2 regions of the Streptomyces sp. NPDC091280 genome follow, and region 1 is predicted to be linked to the other one. Evidence: predicted binding sites of a transcription regulator. Region 1 holds the regulator's gene; the other holds the start of a gene.

The links. The regulator HspR, encoded in region 1, represses chaperone genes until heat shock. The targets are predictions, from matches to a motif close to TTGAGNNNNNNNNNCTCAA.
Region 2: the regulator HspR is predicted to act here: its motif matches at 4,879-4,897, upstream of lon (endopeptidase La).

The regions. Positions count from the first base shown of each region.
Region 1 is NZ_JBIVUZ010000003.1:131,057-141,024, forward strand. Features, by position in the region: gene ACIQPR_RS10690 (alpha-E domain-containing protein) at 1-660, shown strand, start outside; gene ACIQPR_RS10695 (transglutaminase domain-containing protein) at 668-1,510, shown strand; gene ACIQPR_RS10700 (sugar ABC transporter substrate-binding protein) at 1,532-2,638, opposite strand; gene ACIQPR_RS10705 (fibronectin type III domain-containing protein) at 2,935-4,584, shown strand; gene ACIQPR_RS10710 (heat shock protein transcriptional repressor HspR) at 4,653-5,102, opposite strand; gene dnaJ (molecular chaperone DnaJ) at 5,108-6,295, opposite strand; gene grpE (nucleotide exchange factor GrpE) at 6,344-7,006, opposite strand; gene dnaK (molecular chaperone DnaK) at 7,003-8,847, opposite strand; gene ACIQPR_RS10730 (MraY family glycosyltransferase) at 8,944-9,966, opposite strand.
Region 2 is NZ_JBIVUZ010000001.1:173,053-183,020, reverse strand. Features, by position in the region: gene ACIQPR_RS00830 (sensor histidine kinase) at 1-1,106, opposite strand, end outside; gene ACIQPR_RS00825 (response regulator transcription factor) at 1,103-1,843, opposite strand; gene ACIQPR_RS00820 (spermidine synthase) at 1,957-2,634, opposite strand; gene ACIQPR_RS00815 (rhomboid-like protein) at 2,766-3,665, shown strand; gene ACIQPR_RS00810 (TIGR03086 family metal-binding protein) at 4,118-4,690, shown strand; gene lon (endopeptidase La) at 4,920-7,340, shown strand; gene ACIQPR_RS00800 (MarR family winged helix-turn-helix transcriptional regulator) at 7,469-7,954, shown strand; gene ACIQPR_RS00795 (hypothetical protein) at 8,016-8,804, opposite strand; gene ACIQPR_RS00790 (nitrate- and nitrite sensing domain-containing protein) at 9,158-9,968, shown strand, end outside.

The DNA.
Region 1 (9,968 bases):
CGGTTGAACGCCCGCAGCGCCCGCGAGGCGGTCTCCTCCGAGATGTGGGAGTGCCTCAACTCCACCTGGCACGCGCTGGCCGACCAGCGACTGGCGGCCCGCCGTACCGGCCCCTACGCCTATCTCGAACTCGTGCGCAGACGTGCCGCGTTGTTCTTCGGCCTGGCCGACTCCACGATGAGCCGCGACGACAGCTGGCGCTTCGTCGTCCTGGGCCGGAGCCTTGAGCGGGTGGACATGACCGTACGTCTGCTGTCCGTACGGGTGCTGGACGCGGCGCACGCGCCCGACTGGCCGACGCTGCTCAGCGCGAGCGGCGCCGACGAGGCGTACGCGCGGGTCTACGGCGGCTTCGGCGACACCCCGCGCGTGGCCGAATTCCTGCTCCTGGACCGGGACTTCCCCCGCTCCGCACTGCACGCGCTGACCACCGCCGAGGAGTGCCTCACCGCGCTCGGCCGCCCGCGCCAGGACCCCGCGCGCCGGCCCATCGGCCGGCTCCGCACCCGCCTCGAATATCTGGACTCACCCGCCCTGGAGGAACAACTCCCCGCCCTCCTCAAGGACTTGCAGCACGCCTGCATGGACTCGGCGGAGGCGGTCGCCGAACTGTTCTTCCCGTACCAGGGCCACGTCGAGTGGGCCCAGGAAGGAGCCTGAGATGACCCTGCCCCGCAGACTGCGCATCCGCCACATCACCCGCGTCTCGTACGCCCAGGCCGCCGTCTCCTCCCACAACGAGGTGCGGATGACCCCGCTGACGCTCCCCGGCCAGACCACGCTGGACGCGCGCGTCACCGTCAACCCGACCGCGCCCACCTGGTCGTACTGGGACTACTGGGGCACCCAGGTCACCGGCTTCGACCTCATGGACCCGCACGCCGACCTCACGATCACCGCGTCCAGCCTGGTCGAGACCTCCCCGCCGGACGCGCTCGGCCCCGCGCCGAGCTGGCAGGAGGTGACCGAACGGACCACGAACTCCCGGCTGTTGGAGTTCATCGGCCCCACCGTCCGGACGACCGTCCCGCCGAAGCTGCTGAAGAAGGCGCGGAAGGCCGCCGCGGGCCTCGACCCGCACGGGACCGCGGAGGCCGTCTCCGCGCTGGTCGCCGACCGGGTCGCCTACCTCCCCGGCGTCACCGGGGTGAACACCTCCGCCGCCGAGGCCTGGGAACAGGGCGCCGGGGTCTGCCAGGACATCGCGCACGTCACCATCGCCCTGCTGCGGGGCCTCGGCCTGCCCACCCGCTATGTCTCCGGCTACCTCCACCCGGAGCGGGAGGCGGAGCTGCACCGCCCGGTGGCCGGGCAGAGCCATGCCTGGATCGAGTACTGGGCGGGCGACTGGTGCGGCTACGACCCGACGAACCGGACACGGCCGGACGAGTCGCATGTGGTGGTCGGGCGGGGGCGGGACTACGACGACGTGACCCCGCACAAGGGCATCTACCGGGGGGTGGCCGGCGGGCCGCCGGAGGTGACGGTGGAGTTCACGCGGGTGGCGTGAACTCCGTGCCGGCCGGCCCCGCTACTTCAGGCCGGCCGCGTCGCACGCCGCCTTGTACTTGCTGGTGCAGATGTCGGAGATCTTGTAGATCCCGTCCGCGACCACCGTCGACTTGATGTTGTCCTTCGTCAGCGCGACCACGGACACCAGCTGCGAGGGGATCTTCTTGTTGGTGGGGCTGTCCACCGAGTCACGGGTGAGGGCGTCGAACTCGATGTCCCTGCCCTGCACCTTGGCGACCGCGATCTTCGCGGCGGCCTCGGCCAGGTCGGGGTAGGGCTTGTAGACACTCATGTACTGCTCGCCGGTCACGATCCGCTGCACGGCGGGGAGTTCGGCGTCCTGCCCGGTGACGGGCGGCATCTTCGTCACGCCCGCGGCCTTCAGGGCCTCGATGATGCCGCCGGCCATCGCGTCGTTGGCGGAGTACACCGCGGCGATGTTGTCCTTGCCGAGCTTGCCGATCGCCTCGGTCATCTCCTGCTTGGCGATGTCCGGGTCCCACGCCTTGGTGTTGTAGCTGGCGGCGACCGTCACCTTGCCCTGGAGCTCGGACAGCGCCCCCTGCTTGAACACCCCCGCGTTGGGGTCGGTCGGCGAGCCGTTGATCATGACGACCTTGTCGGAGGTGTCCACGTTGCTGCCGAGCGCCTCGACCAGCGAGCGGCCCTGCACCTCGCCGACGAGTTCGCCGTCGAAGGAGACGTACGCGTCGATCGGCCCCTCGGCCAGGCGGTCGTAGGCGATGACCGGGATGCCGGCGGCCTTGGCCTTCTTCACCATCGGCTGGATGAGGTGCGAGTCGACGGCGTCGAGGATGATGATGTCGACCTTCTGGTCGATCATCTTCTGCATCTGCTTGTCCTGGACGTCCGCGACACCGCCCGCGTTCTGGTACTCGGCCTTGCCCTTCTTGTCGGTGAGTTCGCTCACCGTCGACTTGATGATCGGGAAGTCGAACTCGGCGTACCGCGTGTTCGTCTTCTCCGGCATCAGCACGCCCACCGTGATGTCGTTGCCCTTGGCCGGGGTGGCGTCCGAGCTGCTCCCCGACGAGTTGAGCACGCCACAGGCGGCCAGGGGGAGGGCCAGCGAGGACGCGGCCACGGATATGGCGATACGACGCATTGGGTTGCTCACTTCTGGTGCCGTCCGGACGTGGGTGCAGCATTGCAACCCAGGTGACTGAAAAGCCAACGCGGCTGCGGCCACCGGCGTCAAGCGGAACTACTTAACGAGATGGCAACACCACGTTCCGTTCGGTATGTGGAGACGTTGCGGAACCCCATCCAAACGCTCTTTACGGACCCTGCACTCAACGGGAGTTCAGGAGACGGCAAAGATCGGCACAACCAAGTCCGTTCTTCGCGAGTCGTGATCATCGGCGGCCATGCGCCGCCCGAACCGATCCGACAGAGGAACGCATGAACCCAGCCAGACTCGCGACGGCCACCGCCGTCGCCCTCTCCGTCGCGGGCGGCCTGCTCGCCGGCGCGACGAGTTCCGCCTCCGCCGCGGCCGACTGCGCCTCCCCCGTCCACAAGCGGCAGTTCTTCGCGAACACCACGTTCTCGGGGAGCGCGAAGAAGACGGACTGCGACACCACGATCGACGAGAACTGGGGCACGGGCGCCCCGGCCACCGGTCTCCCGAAGGACAACTTCGCCGTCCGCTGGTCCGTGACCCGCGACTTCGGCTCCGGCGGCCCCTTCTCCTTCGCCGCCGCCGCCCAGGACGGCATCCGGGTCTACCTCGACGGCAGCCGCAAGGTCGACCTGTGGAAGAACGTCTCGACCACGGCGAAGAAGACGGTCGACGTCACCGTCCCCAAGGGCAGACACACCGTCCGCGTGGACTACGTCAACTGGACCGGCCGGGCGAACGTGAAGTTCACGTACACCCCCCGGACCTCGGCGACCGTGGACAAGGTCGCCCCCCTCGCCCCGACGGGCACCGCTGTCTCCTACGACGCCACGGCCGGCCGCGCCAAGCTCAGCTGGTCGAAGAACAAGGAGCTGGACCTCGGGAGCTACCGGGTCTACCGGCGCCTCAAGGGCACGTCCTTCGGCGGCACCCCGCTGAAGACCACCACGTCGACGTCGTACACCGACACCGCCCTGCCCGCGGACGGCCGGACGTACTACTACGAGGTCCGCGCCACCGACAAGGCGGGCAACGCCTCGCCGGGCTCGGCCGACCAGGGCGTGACGACCGCCGACCGCACGGCTCCGGGCCAGGTCACCGGCGTGGCCGTGCGGGGCAGCACCGCGGGCAACGTCGTGACCTGGACCGCCTCTTCGGCGAGCGACCTCGACCACTACGTCGTGGAGAGGACGCGCAACGGGGAGCCGCTGGACCCGGAGTACATCGCCCAGGCCACGGACTACACGGACATCGGTGCCGAGGTCGGCGTGCCCTACACCTACCGCGTCGGCGCGGTGGACACCGCCGGGAACGTCTCCCCGCTCACGGCCGTCGTCACCGCCACCCGCCCCGCGGCCTCCGCCGTGGCCGCCCCCACCGCGCTGACGGGCACGCCCGCCGACGCCTCCACCGGCCTCACCTGGACCGGGGCGGACGGCGCGACGAGCTACCACGTCTACCGCCGCACCTGGCTGTACGGCGGCTGGACGCTCCTGGGCAGCACCACCAGCGCCTCGTACGAGGACACCACGGCCCCACGGCGCACGTCGTTCTACTACGTCGCCGCCGTGGACGCCACCGGCGCCGAGTCGGCGCCCTCGGCACAACTCACCGTCACACGGACCACCGCGGCCACCGCGACCGGCCCCGCCGCACCCCGCCTGACGCTGGTGTCGCCCGGGATGCCCGCACGGTCCGCGATCAGGGTGACGGCCGCGCCCGGCGCGGGTGACGAGGAACGGGGTCTCCAGGGCTACTCCTGGGAGATCGGCGGCGCCTGCGGCAGCAGCGGCACCAAGCTGTCCACGACGGGCGACATCAGCTGGACCCCGCCCTACAACGGCCCCTGCACGGTGACGGTGTACTCCGTGGACGCCTACGGGCGGCAGGGCGAGCAGAGTTCCTCGCTGGAGTTCTTCGTCGGCCGGTGACACGCGGCAGGTGACACGCGAAGGGGCCCGGAGGCAGAACCTCCGGGCCCCTTCCGGGCACGTGCGCGTCAGTCCGAGGACTGTCGCTTGGGCCGCCACACCACCAGCGCGCTGGTCTGCTGGACCTCCTGGTACGGAACCAGGTCCCGGCGGTAGGAGGCGTGCACGGCGGCCTCGCGCTGCTGGATCGCCGCCGCCGCTCCGTCGACCGCCGCCTGGAGTTCGGCGACGCGCTGCTGGAGCGCCACGACCTGGTTCTCCAGCTCGATGATGCGCTTGATGCCCGCCAGGTTGATGCCCTCGGTCTGCGACAACTGCTGGACGGTGCGCAGCAGTTCGATGTCGCGGGCCGAGTAGCGCCGGCCGCGCCCGGCCGTGCGGTCCGGGGAGACCAGGCCGAGGCGGTCGTACTGGCGCAGCGTCTGCGGGTGCAGGCCGGAGAGCTGGGCCGCCACCGAGATGACGTAGACCGGGGTCTCCTCGGTCAGCTCGTACGGGTTGCGTCGACGGCCGTCCATCACTCTCATGCTCCCTTCGCGGCCTGGAACAGCTCCGCCCGCGGGTCCTCGCCCGCGGTCGCCTCTCTGTATGCCTCAAGCGCGTCACGAGCATTCCCCGTGACGTCCTTGGGGACACTCACCTCCACGGTCACAAGGAGGTCACCCCGGGTGCCGTCCTTGCGGAAGGCGCCCTTGCCGCGGGCCCGCATGGTGCGGCCGTTGGGCGTGCCCGGCGGCAGCTTCAGCGTCACCGGGGGTCCGCCCAGGGTGGGCACCCTGACCTCGCCGCCCAGCGCCGCCTCGGTGAACGTCACCGGGACCGTCACCGTGAGGTTGTCGTCCTTGCGCCCGAACACGGGGTGCGCGTCGACGTGCACCATGACGTACAGGTCGCCCGAGGGGCCGCCCCGCTCACCCGGCGCGCCCTTGCCGCGCAGCCGGATGCGCTGGCCGTCGGTGACCCCCGCGGGGATCCGGACCTGCATGGTCCGCGACGACTTGGCGCGCCCGCTGCCCTTGCACTCGGCGCACGGGTGCTCGGCGATCAGGCCCCGGCCCTTGCAGTCCGGGCACGGGTCCGTCAGCGAGAAGCCGCCGCCGGAGCCGCGCGCCACCTGGCCGGTGCCGACGCAGGTCGGGCACACGCGCGGTGTGCCGTTCTTGTCGCCGGTGCCCGAACAGGCCTTGCAGGGCTGCTGCGAGGACATCCGCAGCGGGACCGTGGCCCCTTCGATGGCCTCGGTGAAGCTGAGCGTCACCTCGGACTCGATGTCCTGGCCGCGCCTGGGCTGGGTACGGGTCGTACCGGCGCCGCCCCGGTTGAACAAGCCGCCGAACACGTCCCCGATCCCGCCGCCGAAACCGCCGGGCCCCCCGGCGCCACCGCTCTGCGCGCCGCCTCCGAAGAGGTCGCCCAGGTCGAAGTTGAAGTTGCCGCCGCCCGCGCCGCCCGGCCCCGGACGGAAACCGCCGTTGCCGAAGAGCGCGCGGGCGTCGTCGTACTCCTTGCGCTTCTTGGGGTCACCGAGGATGTCGTTGGCCTCGGAGATCTCCTTGAAGCGCTCCTCGGCCTTGGCGTTGCCCTTGTTGGCGTCCGGGTGGAACTCGCGGGCGAGCTTCCGGTACGCCTTCTTGATCTCGGCCTCGGTGGCGTCCTTGGGCACGCCGAGGACCTTGTAGTAGTCCTTCTCGATGAAGTCCTTGGTGCTCATCCTCGACGTCCCTCCTTCCGCCCGGTGTCCGTCCGCCCGGTGTGTGCGTCAGCCCTCCTCAGGGCCGTTGTCCTTCTCGTCGCCGGCCTCGGACTCGTCCTCGGCCTTGACCGCCTGCGCTCCGGGCTGCGGTTCGGCCACGGCCACCCGCGCGGGGCGGATGGTGCGCTCGCCGATGCGATACCCGGGCTGGAGGATCGCCACGCAGGTCGTCTCGGTGACGTCCGGCGCGTACGAGTGCATCAGGGCCTCGTGGATGGTCGGGTCGAAGGGCTCGCCCTCCTTGCCGAACTGTTGCAGTCCCATCTTCGCGGCGACGGTCTCCAACGACTCCGCCACGGACTTGAAACCGCCGACGAGTTCCCCGTGTTCCCGCGCGCGGCCGATGTCGTCGAGGGTGGGCATCAGCTCGGTCAGGAGGTTCGCGACGGCGATCTCCTTGACCGTGACCCGGTCCCGCTCGACCCGGCGGCGGTAGTTCTGGAACTCGGCCTGGAGCCGCTGGAGGTCCGCCGTGCGCTCTTCGAGCGCCTTGCGCACCTGGTCCAGCTGGGCGGTCAGACCGGCGATCTGTGCACTTGATGCGTCCCCGGCCGGGGCCGCCCCCTCTCCCGTGGAGGAGGAGGCGGCGGCCTGCGGCTCGGCGTCGTCGGGGGTGGCGCCGGAGGGGACGTCGGGCTTCTCCTCGAAGCCCGGGGTCTCCTCCGTCACGCGGCACCGTCCTTGCGCTCGTCGTCCACGATCTCGGCGTCCACCACGTCGTCGTCCGCCTTGGGCGCCTCGGCACCCGGGGCGTCGCCGCCCGCGGCCTGCGCGGCCTGGGCGTCGGCGTACATGGCCTGGCCGACCTTCTGGGAGACCGCGGCGACCTTCTCGGTGGCGGTGCGGATCTCGGCGGTGTCCTCGCCCTTGAGCGCGGCCTTCAGCTCCTCGACGGCGGCCTCGACCTCGGTCTTGACCTCGCCGGGGACCTTGTCCTCGTTGTCCTTGAGGAACTTCTCCGTCTGGTAGACGAGCTGCTCGCCCTGGTTGCGGGACTCGGCGGCCTCGCGGCGGCGGTGGTCCTCGTCCGCGTACTGCTCGGCCTCCTGGCGCATGCGGTCGACCTCGTCCTTCGGCAGCGAGGAGCCGCCGGTGACGGTCATCTTCTGCTCCTTGCCCGTGCCGAGGTCCTTCGCGGTCACGTGCATGATGCCGTTGGCGTCGATGTCGAAGGAGACCTCGATCTGCGGGACACCGCGCGGGGCCGGCGGCAGACCGGTCAGCTCGAACATCCCGAGCTTCTTGTTGTACGCCGCGATCTCGCGCTCGCCCTGGTAGACCTGGATCTGCACGGAGGGCTGGTTGTCCTCGGCGGTGGTGAAGATCTCGGACCGCTTGGTCGGGATCGTCGTGTTCCGCTCGATCAGCTTGGTCATGATGCCGCCCTTGGTCTCGATGCCGAGGGACAGCGGGGTGACGTCGAGGAGCAGGACGTCCTTGACCTCGCCCTTGAGGACACCGGCCTGGAGGGACGCGCCGATGGCGACGACCTCGTCCGGGTTGACGCCCTTGTTGGCGTCCTTGCCGCCGGTCAGCTCGCGCACCAGCTCGGCGACGGCGGGCATCCGGGTGGAGCCACCGACGAGGACGACGTGGTCGATCTCGTTGATGGAGATGCCGGCGTCCTTGATGACGTTGTGGAACGGCGTCTTGCAGCGCTCCAGCAGGTCGGCCGTCAGCTGCTGGAACTGGGCGCGGGTGAGCTTCTCGTCCAGGTGCAGCGGGCCCTCGGCGGAGGCCGTGATGTAGGGCAGGTTGATCGAGGTCTCGGTGGAGCTGGACAGCTCGATCTTGGCCTTCTCGGCGGCCTCGCGCAGACGCTGGAGGGCCATCTTGTCCTTGCCCAGGTCCACGCCGTGGCCCGCGGCGAACTGCTTCACCAGGTAGTCGACGACCCGCTGGTCCCAGTCGTCACCACCGAGGTGGTTGTCGCCGTTGGTGGCCTTCACCTCGACGACGCCGTCACCGATCTCCAGGAGGGACACGTCGAAGGTGCCGCCGCCGAGGTCGAAGACGAGGATCGTCTGGTCGTCCTTGTCGAGCCCGTACGCCAGCGCGGCGGCCGTCGGCTCGTTCACGATGCGCAGGACGTTCAGGCCCGCGATCTCGCCGGCCTCCTTCGTCGCCTGGCGCTCGGAGTCGTTGAAGTAGGCCGGGACGGTGATGACCGCGTCCGTGACCTTCTCGCCCAGGTAGGCCTCGGCGTCGCGCTTCAGCTTCTGCAGGATGAAGGCGCTCATCTGCTGCGGGTTGAAGTGCTTCCCGTCGAGCTCGATCTTCCAGTCCGTGCCCATGTGGCGCTTCACGGAGCGGATGGTGCGGTCAACGTTGGTGACCGCCTGACGCTTCGCGACCTCGCCGACGAGCACTTCGCCGTTCTTGGCGAAGGCGACGACGGACGGCGTGGTCCTGGCGCCCTCTGCGTTGGTGATGACGGTGGGCTCGCCGCCTTCAAGAACGCTGACGACGGAGTTAGTCGTGCCCAGGTCGATGCCGACCGCACGTGCCATGGTTGATTCCTCCAGCAATGACTTGAGTGGAACGGACTCAAGTGTGCACCACACTCACCGCTGGGTCAACAGAGCTGAGTCGAGCAGACTCAACTCTTATCCGTTCCTTACACGCAACTGGGCCCTGACCTGCGTCGACACGGCCCTGCGCCCCCCGTAGACAGTGACTTTGAGCAGCCCTCCTACGACGACCAGGGCCCCGCCCGCCACCCACATCACGGCGGATTCACCCGCCCACCCGTTGTGCACGAGCACTGCGACGAGCACCCCGGAGAAGCCTCCGAGCCCGAGCAGCACCACCGCCCCCTGCGGGGTGAGCCCCAACTTCCGCAGCCTGTGCGCGAGATGGTCCGGGCCGCCGCGCAGCAGCGCCCGCCCGGCCAGTCGCCGCGACAGCAGCACCAGGACGGCGTCGGCGCTCGCGAGGGCGGTGAGCGCGAACAGCACGCCCGCGGTGGAGGCGAGTCCGTGCCCGGCCCGGGTGACCACGGCGGCCGAGGCGAGCACGAAGCCCGTGAACAGCGATCCGCAGGCGCCGAGCGCGATCCGCGCGGGATGCCAGTTGTGCATCAGGAACCCGGTGAGCGCGGCGGCCAGCACACTCAGCAACACCGCGAGCCCGTCCATCACTTCCGTCGCCGCGCAGGCCCCCACCCCGAAGGCGGTGACCACCCCCACGGTCCCGGCGAGCCCGTCGGCGTGGTCGAGCCCCTTGAAGGCCCCGGCGACGAACACGATCCAGGCCGCCGCCAGCAGCCCGCCGGGCACCCCGAGTTCCCCGTACGGCACGACACAGGCCGCCGCCACCGCCGTACCGAGAACCAGGAACCGCGTCTTGAGCCGCCAGACGTCGGCGACCAGGCCGAGCGCGGCCACGGCGGACCCGGCGACCAGCAGGCCGGCGACACCGTCGCCCAGCGGCGCCACGGCGGTCCAGTCGCACCCCCAGGTCACCGCCGCGACGGCGATCACCACGGCCAGCCCCCCGAGCAGCGGTACCGGGCGCGTGCGCCGCCGCCGGTCGACGATCCGGGCGCGCAGGGCGGGCGCCCGGAGCAGCGCGGCGAGCAGGGCGGAGAGGAGGAGAGCGGTCGTGGCGGCGAGGATCCCGTAGAGCACGG
Region 2 (9,968 bases), on a different contig from region 1:
CAACTTGGCACGGATGACAGTCCCGGAAGGGTGACGATAATCCGGCAGCCACGCTCGGATTCGGCCACTCCGATCCGGCCGCCGTGCAGATCCACCGCCCAGCGGGCGATCGCCAGGCCGAGGCCCGTACCGCCGTCGCTGCCGGGCCCGTGCGGCGCGCTCACCGCTCCCCGGTTGAACCGCTCGAAGATGTGCGCCCACTGCGCCTGCGGGATGCCGGGCCCCTCGTCCAGGACCTCCAGCTCCAGCGACTCAGGCAGCGACCCGCGCCGCGCCTTGACCGTCACGCGCCCGTGCGCCGGGCTGTGCTTCACCGCGTTGTCGATGAGGTTGGCGACGACCTGGTGGATGCGCTCCGGGTCGGCGCGCGCGGTCAGCTCCGGCGGGGACACGTCCAGATGCAGATGGACGTCGGTGCGGGTGTGACTGCCCGAGCCGGACGCGATGCCCCCGCGCGCGGAGGCGACCATGTTGGCCTCCTTGAGCACGCCCGAGAGATACGGCCACACCTCGAAGCGGCGGGTCTTCAGGGGGACGACGCCGTTGTCCAGCCGGGAGAGGTCGAGCAGGGTCTCGACGAGCCGTCCGAGCCGCTCGGTCTGCTTCAGCGCCGTCCGCATGGTCTCCGGGTCGGCGGCCGAGACGCCGTCGACGACGTTCTCCAGCACGGCGCGCAGACCCGCGATGGGGGTGCGCAGCTCGTGCGAGACGTTCGCGACGAGTTCCTTGCGCTGGCGCTCCTGGGCCTCCAGCTCGTCGGCCATGACGTTGATCGTGCCGGCCAGGTCGCCCAGTTCGTCACGGCGGTTCTCGCGCACCCGGCGCGTGTAGTCGCCGCGCGAGATGGACCGAGCCACCGTGTTCATCTCGTCCAGCGGCGCGGTGAGCGAATGGGCCACGAACTGCGTTATCAGCAGTGTGGCGATCATCGAGAAGACCGTGATGAAGCGCAGCTCCGTCGCCGTGCGCATGGCGATCATCATCAGACCGGTGGTGATGAGCACCGAGATGACGACCAGCGCGCCCAGCTTGGTCTTGATCGAGAACGGGCGTACGCCGCCCCAGGGCTCCCCGGGACTCCTCCGTGACGTCGGCCCGCCGCTCATGGCGTCGGAGTCTCCAGCGCGTAGCCGACACCGTGCACCGTGCGGATCCGCTCGGCGCCGATCTTCCGGCGCAGCGCCTTGATGTGGCTGTCGACGGTGCGGGTGCCGGAGGCGTCCGCCCAGTCCCACACCTCGGCGAGCAGCTGCTCGCGCGAGAGCACGGCACGCGGGGTGTTCGCCAGGCACACCAGCAGGTCGAACTCGGTGGGCGTGAGATGGACGTCGTCGCTGCGCACCCGTACCCGGCGCTGCGCGTGGTCGATCTCCAGCTCGCCCAGGCGCAGGATGCCCGAGCGGGGGGTGGAGGCGGCCACCACGGCACGCTCCACGCGGCGCAGCAGGACGTGCACCCGCGCGGCCAGCTCCCGCATGGAGAACGGCTTGGTCATGTAGTCGTCGGCGCCGACCCCGAGCCCGACCAGCATGTCGGTCTCGTCGTCGCGCGCGGTGAGCATCAGCACCGGCACCGGACGGGCGGCCTGCACCCGGCGGCAGACCTCCAGGCCGTCGAAGCCGGGCAGCATGATGTCGAGGATCAGCAGGTCGGGCTGCCATGCCTCGGCGGTGTCGACGGCCGACGGCCCGTCGCCCGCGGTTTGCACGAGGAATCCCTCGGCACGCAAACGGGCCGCGATGGCGTCGACGATCGTCGGATCGTCCTCGACCACGAGCACCCGGCGCTGTGCGCCCGGTGTGGCCGTGGCCGTGCCGTTGTGGGAGGTGTGTGTCTGCTCCATCGCCCGCCCCTGAAGTGTGCTTTCCGGAACCAGTGGGGTGATCCCATGACTGCGCTTGACGCTTGAATGATCCGCGTCAGGCAAGCAGGGTACGGGCACGCGCAACCCCTTTGCTATCCAGGTCGGACGGCGAGGTGCACGACGTCGGGAACTCCTCGGGCAACGGGGATCTCTTCGGTACGCACCTGTTGGAACCCGGCATTCCATAAGGTTCGCTCAAATTCCGGAGAGGGCTGCGCCGACCATACGGCGAGCACCCCGCCGGGCCTCAACACCCTTGCGCAGCTTGCCAGTCCGGCCGGTGAGTAGAGGGTGTCGTTGCTGTCGGTGACGGTCCAGCCGGGCCCGTTGTCGATGTCGAGGCAGAGCGCGTCGAAAGTGGCGCATGTCTCATTGACGAATGCGACCAGGTCCGTTTTCAGAATCTCGGTCCGTGGATCGGCCAGCGCGGACGCGGAGAGCGCCGACAGCGGTCCCGAGCGGTGCCACTCGACGATCGCGCTCTCGCGCTCGACCACCGTGATCCGGCCCCAGCGCGGGTCGGCGGCGGCGTGCGCGAGCGAGAAGCCCACGCCCAACCCGCCGATCAGCACGTCGGGTTGGGGGCGCCCGTCGAGCGCGCTGTACGCGGCGTCGATCAGCAGCCGCTCCGAGCGCCCGTCCGAAGTGTCCATCAGGAAGCACCCGTTGGCGATGATCTGCAACAACTCCCCGTGCCGGCGCAGCACCACCTCGCCGTGGGGGCCCTCGCGACGGTCCAGGACGACGGGATGGTCGTACGCGGTGGTCATGTCCGCACGGTACCCGCGGACGCCTGTGAAAGCTTTCGGGTTGCTGTGAATCGGTCCTTGCGTGGCGTCGGTCATAGACAGCGACAGGTGGGACGGCGAAGTGTGGGGTGAAACGGAAGGAGTCCCGCACGGTGGAACGGACCGCGACGGCCGATACCCAGGTCTCCGCCACGCCTCCCGTCGAGGAGGACTCCACGCTGCTGGACGCGATGCCGAGACAGCGGGAAGTACCGGACACGGCAGGCGAGTTGGAGCTGCTTCCGGTGCCGTTCCCGGCTCCGGTCCAGGGTCGGGCGGCCGTGTCCGTCTCGGCGTCCACCCCCGCCGTGCCCCGGGAGTCCCGCGTCCCGGGCCTGCTGCGCCTCCTGCGCCCCTGGCGGGTGCTGCCCACGCCGACCGGAACGCCGTTCACTTTCGGTTACGGGACGGTGCTGGTCGCCACCTCGCTCGTCGCGCAGTACGCCGGTCCCACGCTGGTGGGCCGCTTGCACCAGGCCTCCAGCACCGATGTCACCCACCTGCTCCGCGACCCGTTCCTCGTGCTGGTCACCAGCGCGCTGTGGATCGTCGGCGGGGTGCTGTCGCCTTACGCGATCCTCTTCCTGCTGGTGCTGACCGCGCTGGAGCGGCGGATCGGCGGGGTGCGGGCCGCCGGGGTGTTCCTCAGCGGGCACATCCTGGCGACGCTGGCGACCGAGGGCACCGTGGGTCTCGCCGTGCTCGTGGGACACCTGCCCGACACCTCGCTGCACCGCCTCGACTACGGCATCAGCTTCGGCGTCGCCGCGAGCACGGGAGCCCTGGCGGGTCTGCTCAGGCCCTGGCTCGGGCTGCCGCTGCTCGCCCTGTTCGGCTGGAGCCTGGTCTCGGACCTGCTCGCGTTCACCGACCCCATGACGAACTGGGGCCATCTGATCTCGCTCGCGATAGGCGTCGCGACCTGGCCGCTGATACGGCGTCGGCAGCGGGCCGGCCGGATGATCCGGCTGGCTCCGGTCGAACTGCCCCGGGCCGGGACGGGCCGGGCCTGACTCCCCGCCTGTCCGGCGGGCACCACCAAGTCGCTCTTCCTGTACGGCGGTTGCTCCGCGCGTCCGGGCCGGGGGCGGGTGCGGGACGGGCATCGTGCCGGTTCCCCCGACGCCACCCCGGCCGCCGCGCCGCTCTCCTGACGGGCCTGGTGGACGAGGAGGCGCGCGGTGAGCCGCCGGCGTTGTCGCGCCGGACGGGCGCTTTCGGCGCGTGCCGCGTGCCGCATGCCGCTCGTCTTCGGCCGGGAGGTCCGGCCCGCGCCCGGAGGCCGTCGGACGGGCGGTCGTCGCCCGGCTCTGACGCCCCGCCCGGCCGGGCCGAGGAGAGCGGGCCCGAGGTCGACGTGACCGTTGGGACAGACGTCGGAGGTCTCCCGGTCGGGACAATGTCGGGCCGGGGGTGTAGCAATGGTGTCGACAGCCGAGCGCGGTCCTGGACGGGGGAGGTCCCGGTGACGGAGACGGTCGCAGTACGGCGGATCGAGCGGGCGATCACGGCAACCGGCCTTGTGGTGGCGGGAGTTGCTCAGGACCAGTGGGCGAACCCCACCCCGTGCGCGGAGTGGGACGCCCGAGCCGTCCTCAACCACATGGTGGGCGGGATGCACATCTTCGCCGCCGAACTGAACGGCACCGATCCGGGCGCCGAGCACGAGTCCGACTGGCTGGGCGGGGATCCCCGGGGCGCCTACGAGCAGGCGTCCGAGACCGACCGCGCGGCCTGGAACCGGCCCGGCGCCCTCGATACCGTCGTCCACATCTCGCTCGGTGCGCTGCCCGGCCCGACGGCCGCGCTGATCCACTTCACGGAGGTCTGCGTCCACGGCGTGGACCTGGCGGTCGCGACGGGCCGACAGGCTCTGGTGGACGAGGACCTGTGCGGGGAACTGCTCGCGGTGATGCACGGCCTGGGCGGTTTCGACGCGTACCGCGTGCCGGGCGTCTTCGGCCCCGAGGTCCGGCCCGCGCCCGGAGCGGCCCCGCACGCGCGGTTGCTGGCCTACCTGGGCCGTACGGTCGCCTGATCCGGCCGCTTCGTCCGAGGCGCGCGGTCGAGCATCTCGGAGGGGGAGCGGGAGCGGGAGCGCGCGCGGGTGGCCGGGTCCCGGGAAGCACCCGCCCGGTCTCCGTGTTGACCTGCATGGACGGAGGCCCCTTTCGCCGATCGCTCACGGCGAACAAGCGGTGGGGAACAATCGAAGGCGCTCAAGCATTGAGTCGGCATAGCTCAACTTGACTGCCTAAGGGGAGATCATGGCTTCGACGTCCACACCGCTCACCCTGCCCGTGCTGCCGCTCGACGACGAGGTCGTGCTGCCCGGAATGGTGGTTCCGCTGGACCTGAACGACACCGATGTACGCGCCGCCGTGGAGGCCGCCCAGGCCGCCGCGCGGACCGAGCCCGGGAAACCCAAGGTCCTGCTGGTGCCACGCATCGACGGGACATACGCGAGCACGGGTGTGCTGGGCACCGTGGAGCAGGTCGGCCGGCTGGCCGACGGCGACCCGGGCGCGCTGATCCGCGGCCGTAGCCGCGTGCGCATCGGCGCGGGCACCACCGGCCCCGGTGCCGCGCTCTGGGTCGAGGGCACCGCGCTCGACGAGAACCTGCCCGAGCCCTTGCCCGGCTCTGTCTCCGAGCTGGTGAAGGAGTACAAGGCGCTGGCCACGGCATGGCTGCGCAAGCGCGGGGCCTGGCAGGTCGTGGACCGCGTGCAGGCCATCGACGACGTGTCCACGCTCGCCGACAATTCCGGTTACTCGCCCTTCCTGACCACCGAACAGAAGATCGAGCTGCTGGAGACCGCCGACCCGGTGGCCCGGCTGAAGCTCGCCACCCAGCAGCTGCGCGACCACCTCGCCGAGCAGGACGTCGCCGAGACCATCGCCAAGGACGTGCAGGAAGGCGTCGACAAGCAGCAGCGCGAGTTCCTGCTGCGCCGCCAGCTCGAAGCCGTCCGCAAGGAGCTGCGCGAGCTGAACGGCGACTCCGCCAAGGACGGCGAGGAGTCCGACGACTACCGCGCCCGCGTCGAGGCCGCCGACCTTCCCGAGAAGGTCCGCGAGGCCGCCCTCAAGGAGGTCGACAAGCTGGAGCGCTCCTCCGACCAGTCGCCCGAGGGCTCGTGGATCCGTACCTGGCTGGACACCGTCCTCGAACTCCCGTGGAACGAGCGGACCGAGGACGAGTACGACATCCGGGGCGCCAAGGCGGTCCTCGACGCGGAGCACGCCGGTCTGGAGGACGTGAAGGCGCGCATCACCGAGTACCTGGCCGTGCGCAAGCGCCGCAGCGAGCGCGGGCTCGGTGTGGTCGGCGGGCGGCGCGGCGGTGCCGTGCTGGCCCTGGTCGGTCCGCCCGGCGTCGGCAAGACCTCGCTCGGCGAGTCCGTCGCGCACGCCATGGGACGGAAGTTCGTGCGGGTCGCGCTCGGCGGGGTCCGGGACGAGGCCGAGATCCGGGGCCACCGGCGTACGTACGTCGGCGCGCTGCCCGGCCGTGTCGTCCGCGCCATCAAGGAGGCCGGGTCCATGAACCCGGTCGTCCTGCTCGACGAGATCGACAAGGTGGGGTCCGACTACCGGGGCGACCCGGCCGCCGCGCTCCTCGAAGTGCTCGACCCCGCGCAGAACCACACCTTCCGTGACCACTACCTGGAGGTCGAACTCGACCTGAGCGACGTGGTGTTCCTGGCGACGGCCAACGTGCTCGAAGCCATCCCGGAGGCGCTGCTCGACCGGATGGAACTGGTCCGGCTGGACGGCTACACCGAGGACGAGAAGGTCGTCATCGCCCGTGACCACCTGCTCCCGCGCCAGCTGGAGCGGGCCGGCCTCAAGGACGACGAGGTCGTCATCGACGAGAGCGCCCTGCGCAAGCTGGCCGGCGAGTACACCCGCGAGGCCGGTGTCCGCACCCTGGAGCGGTCGGTCGCCCGGCTGCTGCGCAAGATCGCGGCGCAGCACGAACTGGGCGAGCGGGAGCTGCCGTTCACCGTCACGGACGCCGATCTGCGCGGTCTGATCGGGCGCCCGCACCACGTGCCCGAGTCCGCCCAGGACCCGGCCGAGCGCCGTACGGCCGTGCCCGGTGTCGCCACCGGACTCGCGGTCACCGGCGCCGGAGGTGACGTCCTCTACGTCGAGGCGTCGCTCGCCGACCCGGAGACCGGCGCGGCCGGTCTGACCCTGACCGGCCAGCTCGGTGACGTGATGAAGGAGAGCGCGCAGATCGCCCTGTCGTTCCTGCGCTCGCACGGCGCCGAACTGGAGCTGCCCGTCGCCGACTTGAAGGACCGGGGCGTGCACATCCACTTCCCGGCGGGCTCGGTGCCCAAGGACGGCCCGAGCGCGGGTGTCACGATGACGACGGCCCTCGCGTCGCTGCTCAGCGGCCGGCTGGTCCGTACGGACGTGGCGATGACCGGTGAGGTCTCGCTGACCGGCCGGGTGCTGCCGATCGGCGGGGTGAAGCAGAAGCTGCTCGCCGCGCACCAGGCGGGCGTCACCACGGTGATCATCCCGAAGCGCAACGAGCCCGACCTGGACGACGTCCCGGCCGAGGTCCTGGACAAGCTCGACGTCCACGCGGTGACGGACGTCCGCCAGGTCCTGGAGCTGGCCCTGTCGCCCGCGACGAACGGCGCCACCCCGGAGGTTCCGGTGGCGGCGTGACGGACGCCACCGGTCAGGTGAAGGCCCGGGTCCCGTTCCATCGGGGCCCGGGCCTTCGTCGTACGCAGGTGCCACCCTGCGAAATACTGGCGAAGCCGTGGTGACTTTCACGATCAGGAAAGCGGAGCATGGGTGCTGACGTGTACAAGGACGAGGACAGAGGCGACAGCGGGACCCCGGATCCGGATCCCGAATACCTGTCGCTGGAACGCGAGTTGACGTTCCTCCTCCGGCGGGCGAGGGCCAACCAGGGCGAGATGGCCCGAGCGGTCCACCCCGACCTGGAGTCCGCCGCGTACGGCCTGCTGGTCCGGCTGGACGAGTACGGGCGGCAGCGGGCCACCGAACTCGCCGCCTACATCGGCGTCGGCAAGGCCACCATGTCCCGCCAGCTGCGCGCCCTGGAGGAGCTGGGCCTGATCTCCCGCGAGCCGGACCCGGCGGACGGCCGCGCCTGGCTGGTCGACCTCACCGACGAGGGCCGGCGCCGGGTCGTGCACGTCCGCGAGGCCCGGCGGGCCCGCTACGTCAGCCAGCTCTCCCACTGGGACCGCCGCGAGGTCGCCGAACTCGCCCGGCTGCTCCACCAGTTGAACGGCGTCATGGAGAAGTGAGCCCCGAGCCGAAGCACCCCGCGCCGAAGCACCCCGCGCCGAACCGGCGGTAGGCGGCGGCTCACAGCTCGACGTACACGACCGTCGCGTCGTCGTGCGTCTTGCTCCGGCGCAGATACGTCCGCGCCTCCTCGTCGGCCCGCTCCAGCGCCCGCACTCGGCTCACCAGCTCCGCCGCCCCCTCCTTGCGGACCAGGGCGAGACACTCCGCCCAGTCGCCCTGCCCGAACTTCTCCACCCACCTCGTCGCCCCGTCCGTCAGGGCGGCGAAGGCACGCACCCCGGCACGGGGGAGCGAGCCGGTCACCGCTCGCTCCGAGACCGACGGATCGGCGGCGGCCGTGAAGAAGCCGCCCTCCTTGTTACGGAGCGTGGCGTCGATCAGCGCGTCCGTGGCGAGCGCGGCCCGCGGCAGCCGCGACAGACGGTCGTCGAGTACGGCGGTCACCTCGCCGGCCGGCGGGTCGAGGAGCAGGGCGGAGTCCGAAAGGACCAGATATTCGATCTCCTCCGGGGACCAGCGGGCCAGCACCACTGTTGCCTGTGGGGTGCGCGGGTGAGAAAGGTCACAGGTGCCGGAGTGGGCCTCGGATGTTCGGAGGATCGCCCGGGAGAGAATCTCCGCCAGCGTCAGATCCCGGCAGGAAACGGTCAGTTCGGTCAGCGCGCCGCCCAGCCGCGCGGTGTACCAGGGGACCGGATGCAGACAGCCCGTCTCGCCCCTCGGCGGAGTCACTCCGTCCAGGACGATCAGCGAACCGCCCTGTCCCGAGGCCGGAAGGCCGACACTCGCGAAGTCCTCGTTGGCGCGGCCCGGGTCGCCGGGCTCCGACACAAGTTCCGTACGCATTCGGCCAGTCTGCACGACCTCTTCACAGACCTCGCAAAACGTTGGCACTGATCACCGAATCGGTGCAGTCGTGCAGGTCAGACGCCTGGTTTGCGGTGGAATGGATCACTCCGGGAATGCGTGGCGGCGAATCCTGCCAAAGCCCGCCGCTCACGTCCAACCGGCGCGGCGCGCGAGGGCGCGGGACGGGCCGCCGGAACTTGCCCGCCAACTCCCCAACGGGGTTCACTCCTTCGGGTGGCGGCCCGGACGATGCGCGACCGCTGCCCACCGGCACTGGGAGGGTCGCCGTACCGGGATGACGGAGCGTCACCCGGCCCCATGGGTATCACGAGTCAGGAATGCGAGCACCGGTGCAGAAAAAGCGGCCTCGGCGCACAGCCAAGCAGACGGCCCCCCAGGGGGGCGCCACCGGTGCCGTCACGCCCGACCCCGCGGGCAAGGGGCGCAGTACCCACGTCCGCAACCGGCTCATCGTCGCCGTGGCCGTCGTGGCCGCCGCCATCGCCGCGGCCGGGGCCCCCTCCCTCATCACCGCCTCGGGCCAACTCCACGACTCCCAGAACCTGGTGACGCTCGCCGAGCAGACCCAGGACGCCCTGTCGCTGGCCCACTCGCTCGCCGACGAGCGCGACGAGGTCACCTCGTACATCGCCGCCGGGCGCCCCAAGTCCCAGGCCCCCGACGAGGACCGCAGCGCCCGCGTCGACCGGCAGGTCGACGAACTCCGCGCCGACACCGACATCTCCGCCGCGCTCCGCTCCGACCTCGACGTCGTCGCCGCCGTACGCCGGGCCGCGCTCACCGGGCAGAGCAGCGCCCTGGAGGCGCATGTCGCCTACTCCGGCGCCATCACCGAACTGCACCGGCTCGCCGACCAGCTGGCCGAGCGGATGCCGCCGCGGGCCGGGTCCGGCGCCTACGCGCTCGCCGAACTCGACGCCGCCGTCCAGCAGGCCGCCGCCGCCCGCGGACTGCTGCTGGCCGCCCTGAACGTGCCGAGCAGCACCCAGACCGTCATCAGCCCCACCACCGGTCTCCCCGTCACCGAGAAGACCTCGACGGCCGCCCAGACCAAGCAGCGCGACGCCCTCAGCGCCGCCGCCCAGCAGGCCCGGCTGCGCTCCGACGCGGCCCTCGCCGACTTCCGCGACACGGCGACGA